DNA from 3 places in the Peribacillus sp. NPDC058002 genome. Region 1 is predicted to be linked to each of the others. Evidence: riboswitches for the same ligand, from Rfam matches in the RefSeq annotation. Region 1 holds a riboswitch; each other region holds the start of a gene.
The links. A riboswitch is a leader RNA that binds a small molecule or an ion and turns the genes downstream of it on or off. The one in region 1 is predicted to bind preQ1.
Positions count from the first base shown of each region.

Region 1 (3,280 bases):
ATTAATAAGTAAATTAGTTTAATAAAAAAATGACGGTCTCGTTAAGGACCGTCTTAGACTGTAGACAATTTAACCGTTAATTTCCGCTCCAGGCACTCGCTTTCCCCGCAGGAGTCTCGTAACCCTGCGTTCCAATTAGCTTTATATAGAACTCTTTTGTCTATAAACTGAGACCGGTTTTTAATGAATTTTATTAAAAATCTAGTACACAAACTGACGTCATAATTTTAGTTTTTTTGGAAAATGCAATTAAAAGAGAGGGGATTACTGTAAGAGGTTCTTTCATCGTGCATATGAAATTATTTATATTGTAATAAAAAAGCAGGTATCTATTGCGATGCCTGCCTTTTTATGCTTTCCATTGTTTTTCAACTTGATGAAGCGCTTGTTGTAAAATTACTTCATGATCCGTATCCGGTTTAGTAAGGACGTTAGTTTGATAAGATTTTCCTTGAAAATCAACCGTTACCGTAACTTTTACCATTATGCATCTTTCCTTTCCTAATTCAGAATTAAATGGGGTGGTTGTACCTATTTCTTTAATACCCGTGACAGAGGATTTTTCAAACATTTCAAAAGTAGTAAAACATAAAGAATTAATATTCAAAATTATCTGATATTTTTAAGGGTGTGTCAACACTTTTTTTTGACCACCCTATTTCCCGGCACAATAAAAAACGGCCTGGCTTGTACTCATGGCTGTCAGGTCGTTTTTGTAAATGAACTATATTCATATTTTAGTCAAGATAATGCCGATTAATGCTGCAAGTACGCCGGCAACTTGATAGTTTTTTAGTTTTTCCTTGAATAAATAACATCCTGCGAATACGACAACTAAACAGTTCAGGCTGACGACAGGGAAGATGATGCTTGCGATGCCAGTGTTCAACGCAAAGAAATAACATCCATAGCCTATAGTGCTTAAAAGGCCCACCAAGGAACCGATTTTGACTTCCTTTAGCTTGATTTTTTCCTTTTTAAAGGCCAGAGCCGAAAGAAGATAAAGAGTTCCGCCTCCATACATTGATACCAGGATATCAAGGGAATTTAAATGAAGACGTGTTGATGTCGTCATAAGAATGCCTAGCACACCAAAAGATAAAATGGATAATAATGTGTGCATCATCCAAGGGACATATTGATGGTTGCCTTTAGCATTAGGTGTATACTGAATGACTAATGTAGCGAGAAACATGCAGACGATTCCAGTCCACTGCAAAGTAGAAATATGTTCGTGAAAAATTAAAGCAGCACAGAGAATGGGGAATATTGCATTCGCTGCGATTAAAGGAGATGTCAAGCTTGCCGGTCCTTTTTCAAAGGCGCTTGCCATCTGGATATTACCATTAGCGTTCAGTACCCCAATGGCTCCACCAAGCATGATGGACAGCCAGTTAAACTGTAAACCATCCACAGATACTCCATAAGATATGGCCAAAATAAAAGCTGAAAAATAAAAGAAAAATTGGATATGTACTTTTGAGTAACCCTTTCCGCTACTCCATTTAAAAATGCTGTTATTGATTCCAAAACATAAACTCGTGATGAGGGCTGCAAAAATCCACATTGACGTAATCTCTTCCTTCATGTAGGATAAACTTCTTCTACATTTTAAGCTGAATGCATGCTGGAATCAAACCAAATTTTAAAAGTATGATTGACAGATTAGATATTTTTTTCTATATTTACTATGACAATTTTAAAATATTTCCCGATAAACGGGAGAGGTTCATAGCATCACCCTCTTAAAAAAACTATGGCTTTGATATTTTTCGCGAATCAACCATATCTTTGAGGAGATATGGTTTTTGTTATATAGAGGCCCATTTTATGAATCTCCCTGAAACGTGGGATTAGGAGGACTTTTAATGTCTGGAAGAAAAGAAGAAGAGTTAAAAAAAGATATCACACTGCTTGGGAATCAAGGAACAAAATATACATTCGACTATGCGCCTGAAATCCTTGAGTCATTCGATAACAAACATCCGAACCGGGATTATTTCGTCAAATTCAATTGCCCGGAATTCACTAGCTTATGTCCGATAACGGGCCAGCCGGACTTTGCGACCATTTACATCAGCTATATTCCAAGTGTGAAAATGGTGGAAAGCAAATCATTGAAACTTTATTTATTCAGCTTCCGCAATCACGGTGATTTCCATGAAGACTGCATGAACATCATCATGAATGATTTAATCGAATTGATGGATCCTAAATATATTGAAGTCTGGGGCAAGTTTACACCTAGGGGCGGAATTTCCATCGACCCTTACACGAATTATGGGAAACCAGGTACGAAATATGAGGAAATGGCGGATTACCGCTTGATGAACCATGACTTATATCCTGAAACCGTGGATAATCGCTAAAGAATAGGAGAGACAATGGGCAAATGCCCGTTGTCTTTTTTAGTTTTTTAGCTATTATCGATTAGTGGTCTTGTTGTTTTGTCCTTTTTAAAAACACAATTGTCCTCCTGTAACGGAATTTACACTTGATTGTTTCGAGAAAAAGCGTAATAATAGGGAGAGTTAATTTTGACAGAATATTTACGAAAATAGGGGTTGTCGAGATGAAAGTTGCAAAGTTTGGTGGAAGTTCACTTGCGTCAGGTGAACAGTTGAGAAAGGTATTCGAAATTGTTGTTTCTGATCCAGAGAGGAAGATTGTAGTCGTTTCGGCTCCAGGGAAACGCAATTCCGATGATATAAAGGTGACGGATTTATTGATTGAAGCTGCTGAACAGCAACTGCGCGGGGATAACGGAGAGCATTTGATAAAAGATGTCGTATCCCGCTATGCGAGCATTGCTGAAGAACTGGATATATCAGAGAGTGTCGTCACTGGGATCCGCGAAAATTTAATGGCGCTGTTGCATGCAGACCAAACTAACCCGAAGCGCTATTTGGATACTTTGAAGGCCAGTGGCGAGGATAATAATGCAAAGCTGGTCGCAGGTTATTTCCAAAGCCTTGGAGTAGAGGCGCAGTATATAAATCCGAAGAAGGCTGGCTTGATCGTAACGGATGAAGGTGGATTTACCAAGGTGCTTCCAGAATCTTATGATCGGTTATATGCTCTGCGTGATGAGCCTGGAATCGTAGTATTCCCAGGGTTCTTCGGTTATACGTTAGATGGTGATGTTTTAACCTTCTCAAGAAGCGGTTCTGATATTACGGGTTCGATTCTTGCGAATGGGGTCAAAGCTGATTTGTATGAGAACTTTACGGACGTGGATGCCGTTTATGCGGTGAATCCAAATGTGGTTTCCAATCCAAAG
Region 1 is NZ_JBHVQU010000002.1:115,079-118,358, reverse strand. It holds partial or broken gene ACFVSH_RS01195 (YfmQ family protein) at 1-22, shown strand, start outside; gene ACFVSH_RS01190 (BA3454 family stress response protein) at 350-484, opposite strand; gene ACFVSH_RS01185 (EamA family transporter) at 731-1,588, opposite strand; PreQ1 riboswitch class I at 1,719-1,764, shown strand; gene queF (preQ(1) synthase) at 1,869-2,369, shown strand; gene ACFVSH_RS01175 (aspartate kinase) at 2,573-3,280, shown strand, end outside.

Region 2 (3,280 bases), on a different contig from region 1:
ACTTTTTAATCGAATTATTCTCTAATACGAACACCCTTGTTTTATTCTTAAAAATCTGGAGAAGCTGGATCAAAGGGGTTGAATCCGAAACCATTTCCCTTGGTGAAAAGTTTCTCAAATATTCAGAAATGCTTCCATCACCGAGTTCTTCCCTTTCGATATACCCGATGATTTCCCCCTGATCTTGCACTGCCAATATATCAAAGTTCTTTTTTTCCAATGCTTTCTGGATATCCACCGCCAGATCGTTTTTATGGCAAAACTCAAGCTCCTGGGCAATGCTCTTAACCGTTATATTCTCTTCATAAAGAGTTTTAAGACTAAGATAGCTGTTATTGCTTTTTCTTTTGCTTTCATTTAACATCTTTCAACCTCCGCTCAGGAACACTTTCCGCCCGATTTTCCGCTTAAACCATAGAAAATGTATGCGGCCGCCACTAAAATAAAGTCCACCGTAGTGGACTCAATACCATTCATGTGGATTTTTTGAAACCATCAAAGGCCATTAACTGCATTGCCTATCGGCGTTTCCTCATTTCCCTTCTCTTCCCAACCTTTGCATACATCCACCCAATCCTTAGCACCTGAATATTCAAACAACTCAGCGAGTTTAAGTTCTATTGCAGAGTTCGCACTGCCGCATGCCGGGAACAATGTATCAAAGCGTTTCATCGATACATCAAGAAAAACAGCTAGATCATTTGCCAAACCAAACGGGCAAACCCCTCCGATGGCATGGCCGGTCTGTGCAAGCACTTCTTCAGGTGAAAGCATACGTGCTTTGAAACCGAACGTCTGACGAAATTTCTTATTATCCACTTTCGAGTCCCCTGCGGCAACAACCAAAATGGCTTTTTCACCTTCTCCCTTAAAGGAAAGAGTCTTAGCAATCCGCGCTGGGATAACACCGATGGTTTCCGCTGCTTCAATCACTGTAGCACTCGATGTTTCGAACTCCATTACATCGCCTTCCCGGTCCCATTGTTTAAAATGGCTTTTGACACTTTCGATCGACATCCTATATTCACTCCTTTGAAGTACATATTGAAATAATATCATCCATCATTGCAATAAATCAAAATCCTTGAGCCACTTCCCCTGCTTGGAAACTTATAAATTAAAACCATTCTTTACAAATTGACGAAACAAGCTTACATGGGATACTATTAAACATCGGGCAAACGCCTAAACGTGGTTCGTAACCATCCCACGATAAAAAACTAGGGAGAGAGTAAAATGAATGTTCGTACACTCGTAATAAGCGGGTTATTGGCTGCCTTGTATGTGGCGGTCTCATTGGTATTCCAACCAATTTCATTTCAGATGTTCCAATTTCGTGTACCGGAAATATTGAATCATCTGATTGTATTCAATAAAAAGTATATCTACGGTATCGTCGGCGGAGTCTTCATATCGAATCTGCTCTTTTCGCCGATGGTGCCATATGACTTGATTTTCGGGGTGGGGCAATCTCTGCTCGCCTTATTGCTTGTCATTTTTGTTTCTCGGTTCATAAAAGGCATTAAAGGACGGATGATCGCCACGATTATCTTTTTCACGTTCACAATGTTTTTAATTGCAATTGAGCTGAATCTTGCCCTGGGCTTCCCATTCTGGTTAAGCTGGATGACCACGGCTGTCGGTGAATTCGTTGTCCTCTTGATTGGAGCGCCAATCATTTATGGAATGAACAAAAGAATTCAGTTTGAAAAGTGGCTTTAATGGAATCTTCGTGTCGGGAACCCACTATAATGGAAAAGAGCTGTCTGCAATGATGCGGCAGCTCTTTTTTCACCAATGAACTCGAAAATGATAAACTACTAGTAAGAATGGTGGTGGCCCTTTGAAAAAAATCCTGACCATAATCGGTCTATTGGTAATCGCAATATTTATTTTCTATAATGCAGAGTTATTCACTTTGGTTTGGAAAAGTGATCTGGATTCTGTTATTGGGATTTTGAAGGAAAACCTTTTGCTTACATTTATTGTGACATTCGTATTGATGTTTGTACAAAATTCTTTTACAATCATCCCCTTAATTTTGCTCCTGACCATCAATGTCGCGATATTCGGATTCATATATGGATATCTATGGAGTTGGTTTACAAGCGTTGTTGCCTCAGGTTTCATTTTTTATGCAGCAAGAAACTGGTTTCAGGAACTTCTCATAAAGAAAATTAGCGAAAAATGGCAAGAAACCGTTGTGGAGCATGGCTTCATGTACGTTTTTACAGGCAGGATTTTCCCTCTGATCCCAACAAGCTTAATTAACTTGGTAGCTGGTGTCAGCACCGTCACTTTCAAGGATTTTTTATTAGCGACGGCACTTGGCAACCTTATTTACTTTTTCTTCCTTTCGCTCATTCCATATGGACTATTATCTGTTGAAATGAACCAATATACGCTAGCAGCACTCGCACTCGTCCTCTTACTATTTTTCATTATCTATAAGCGTGCAAAAAAGAAAAGGAAACAAACCTTTTTCAGAAAAAACAGGTGACCACTTTGGCCCCTGTTTTTTTATTTAGGAATCTGCATATATTTTTTTCCGATAGTTTGTTAAAATGTGTATGTAATTTTACCTTAGAAATGTCTTAAAATCAGGGAGAATCTCCATGTCCAAACGCTCCATTTTAGCAATATATATCCTATCCGGGATTCTAACACTAGTCGTGTTCGACTATTTTTTAACTACAAATATCCAAAACAAAGAGGTCTTCATTCAACTTCAAAGAGCGGAAGGATTTGTTTTCCTTTTATCAATAGGCTTGGTTTTATATCTTTATTTAGCTAAAAGGGAAGAATTCAAGCAATTAAAAGAAGCTGAGCAACGTCGGCGTACACTCATCAATTCAATGGTGGATTTCGTTAACTTTAAGGATGGTGATGGCCGTTGGCTTGAATCCAATACCTTCGGCCTGCAATTATTTCAATTGGAGCATGTGGACTATAAGGGAAAAAGAGACAGCGAGCTCGCGGAATACTCAGAATTTTATAAAGAGTCGTTGATCTACTGTGAAGTATCCGATGAAGAAACTTGGGTAAAAGGAGAAATCACAAGGTGTGAGGAAATCGTCCCTCTTCCCGATGGCAATCACAAGACCTTTGATACGATCAAGGTTCCTCTGTTCAATGAGGATGGTTCACGAAAAGGCTTAGTCGTCATCGGCAGGGATATTTCTGAAAGAGTAGTCGCGGAGAATCAATTATTCGATAGTGAACAACGCTATAAATCATTGTTTGAACACAACCCTTATCCGATGCTGATGCTTGATTTAAA
Region 2 is NZ_JBHVQU010000008.1:9,019-12,298, forward strand. It holds gene ACFVSH_RS03190 (hypothetical protein) at 1-364, opposite strand, end outside; gene ACFVSH_RS03195 (YbaK/EbsC family protein) at 496-1,017, opposite strand; PreQ1 riboswitch class I at 1,186-1,230, shown strand; gene ACFVSH_RS03200 (QueT transporter family protein) at 1,237-1,722, shown strand; gene ACFVSH_RS03205 (TVP38/TMEM64 family protein) at 1,844-2,500, shown strand; gene ACFVSH_RS03210 (PAS domain S-box protein) at 2,616-3,280, shown strand, end outside.
Region 2: another riboswitch for preQ1. It lies ahead of ACFVSH_RS03200 (QueT transporter family protein); the one in region 1 lies ahead of queF (preQ(1) synthase).

Region 3 (3,280 bases), on a different contig from region 1:
ATGTATTGGCAAAGACCTTAAAATTGGCTTTGGCTAAAAATCTGATCAGCCTTGATGACTTACTCGGTACAGATGAAGAAGTTATGTCCTTGTTAAGCTCCACTGAAGACCATGAGGTGAAAAATCTGTTAAAACGGATCCATGGTAACGTAAACGTGATAGAAAATCAATTGGAATACGATTTACATCGGAAAAATAAAGTGCGCCTTATTGATCCTTCCGTTATTGAAGGAACCCAATTATTAAGAGCATCCAGTTTATCAGAAAGAGTCAAGAAAATGGGGATGGAAGCCTATGAAAAAGCTTCGAAGGGCATATATCTAAAAGTGATTTCCGATTGAATGTCATGTCCAACCATACGGAAAGTAAAACTCAAGTGTGATATTCATCCTTGAGTTTTTTCTCCTCCCGTATGCTTTCTTTGACCTTGATTAAGGAAAGAAGGTAAGACTCAATAGGACCCAACATGCTTAAAAAACATAAGTATCATTGTGCCGGGAGTCAGGACGCCCAATTGCATTTTTAGTGATCTATCTAATCTGAACCAGCACCCTTTACGAATTAAAAAATTATGGATGCTCTCAAAGTATTAACCCCATTTTCTAAGTAACCCTTTAAACAAGTTAATGTATAAACCCAACCTTCCTTTTGTCCTATCATTTTATTTATCAATTCGGGATCGTCCTCTTCCAAACCTGATTCGTTCACTTCAATAATTGTACTCATTTTATCCGACTCTTTTAGGGTAATTGTAACAATCGTTTCTTGATCAATTCCTCCCCATGAGAATACGATTTTCCTATTTTCCTCTACTTCCAATACATGAATGGCCACTTCAGCATCGTATTCGTTATATCTCAATGTAAGCGTCCTGCCTTGTTCCCATCTTTCAGAACTCGATGAGAACCAGAAATTCCCGATTCTTTCTGGGTCCACTATGGCTTCAAACACTTCATTGGTTGGTTTGGCTATTTTAAACTTCGTGATTATTTGCGTATCCATCACTATCAACTCTCTTTCAATTTTTTTAAGTTTTCCACTACCACTTAATTATCCCGATCTACTGTTATCGGCGGCAGGGTCCGTCCCGTTTCAAGCAAGCTCTTCAGGTTACTTAGAATTGCTGGCCATCCATTATACAAGCCTTCAAAGGTATGATCATCATATACGAAATCCGTCTCCAGAAGCTCTTCATGCCTAAGCGTTAATTTCAAAGTCGAATCATCCATGGGCTGCAGTATAAAAGTGACCCGAGTAGGCTGCTCGCGAGGTGTTTCGTCTCCTGGCATGTTCCATGTGAACGAGAGCAGGTGCAGCGGCTCACACTTGAGTACTTTACCATGATCAGTAATACGCCCATCTTCCAGCATATATGTAACGCTTGAGCCTTCTTGCCAGTCAGACTGGACTTGGCATCCAAAATGGTACCTCTTCGTGACTTCACCGCTCGTCAGGGCTTCCCAAAGCTTCTCTGGTGTGGTTGCGATATAAATAGCATGAACAAACGATGGTTTTTTTATCATCTTTTTCCTCCTCGCGTTTATACCTCATATCAAGATCGTAACATTATTCTATCAATCATTTTCGGCTTTTCATATACAGCTGGTCTAGCAGTTTTCTGCGACAAAAATCGCCAGAGTCATTGAATTGACCATTGTCCGTGCAAGCCATATGGAAACTTCTTGATTTCCAATCGCTTTCAAGCTACGATAAATAAGGAAAATGATAATCCGCTCGGGCGGAAGAGGTTCTAGCTACCCTCTCAAAAAAACTAAGGGGAACAGTGCTCTTTCTTAGGGTGCTGTTTTTTCTGTATAAGGAGAATTAAGAAATGTTAAGAATTTTATTGTATTTAGTATCCATCATCACGGCGAATGTGGTTACAGCAGCTTTTGCGCCATTGCATTTTGGCATGTTCATCATTCCGATGGGTACATTGCTCATCGGGGGAACCTTCATCTTTCGAGATCTCGTCCAGAATAAATTCGGCCGCGCAAAGACCTATATATGTATCGTCACTGCACTTATTTTATCTGCGTGTGTATCATTTTTATTAGGAGATACGTTATTGATTGTATTTGCTTCCGCATTATCGTTCGTGGTCGCAGAAACAGCGGATACGGAAATATATACCCGTTTAAAACTCCCGATGAGTTGGAGAGTGTTTTACAGCGGAATCGTTGGAGGGTTTTTCGATTCGGTGATATTTGTCGTGATTGGCCTAAGTCCATTAGGTGCCAATATATTGCCATGGGAAGCAGTACCCGCTGCGGTCATCGGCCAAATCATCGTTAAAACGATCATTCAGTCAATTGGTGCCGTACTGTTGGGACGAATTAACGTAGAGCTGGAGAAACGTGTAGTCTCCAGTTAAAGCTAGGAGGGATGCACTCGATGGATGGAACCAAAAAAGAAAAAGATAAATGCTATTGCCTCGAGGCTTTTCGTGAAAAATATGGCCCGCATGTTCAAGGGGATTGTATGAAGCTCTCTTGCGCCAATTATCGCAAGCATAAAGGAATAGACAAAAAAAGACCTAATTAGGTCTTTTTTTTGCGTGAACGGAGTAACTCACGAGTAAACGGTGCGAAATCATGAGTGTAGTATAAATTCACGAGTAAGCGGTGCGAAATCATGAGTGTAGTATAAATTCACGAGTAAAAGTGCAAAATTCACGAGTAAAAGTGCGAAACTCACGAGTAAAAGTGCGAAACTCACGAGTAAAAGTGCGAAACTCACGAGTAAACGGTGTGAAATCATGAGTGCAGTATGGATTCACGAGTAAACAGCCCAAAACTCAGCAAAAAAAAGCTTCCTGCGCCTTTCCAAGTAATGGGTGCAGGGAGCTTTTTATTTTGTTTAGAATTGCTCTGCGCTTTTCCGGACTAATTTTTCCAGGAAGTAAAAGCATTCTCGTTTCCTTTCAAGTTCGGTTTGTCCATTTTCGGTGACGTGATAATATTTCCTGCGGCCTGAATCTGACTCTTTCCAATGGCCTGTTATGAATTCCTTTTTTTCTAATCGTTTAAGGGCGGAGTAGAGGGTGCCTTCACTTATTTGATATTTTCCCATGCTCATTTCCTTCAAGATCTTCGTGATTTCATAGCCGTATAGCCTTTTTTGTGAGAGAAGTGAAAGTAAAAGGAGGTCAATGCTTCCCTTCATTAATTCTTTATCCAAATAAATTCTCCTCCTTTTCATTTTTAGTGTAATATGGTGTACATCGTATCACAAGGTGCATTTTACTTTTCTTAAAAAAAATGGTTAAATGACGATTGCT
Region 3 is NZ_JBHVQU010000187.1:325-3,604, reverse strand. It holds gene ACFVSH_RS20980 (HD domain-containing protein) at 1-341, shown strand, start outside; gene ACFVSH_RS20975 (SRPBCC family protein) at 562-1,002, opposite strand; gene ACFVSH_RS20970 (SRPBCC family protein) at 1,047-1,523, opposite strand; PreQ1 riboswitch class I at 1,739-1,781, shown strand; gene ACFVSH_RS20965 (VUT family protein) at 1,832-2,374, shown strand; gene ACFVSH_RS20960 (hypothetical protein) at 2,395-2,544, shown strand; gene ACFVSH_RS20955 (PadR family transcriptional regulator) at 2,860-3,180, opposite strand.
Region 3: another riboswitch for preQ1. It lies ahead of ACFVSH_RS20965 (VUT family protein); the one in region 1 lies ahead of queF (preQ(1) synthase).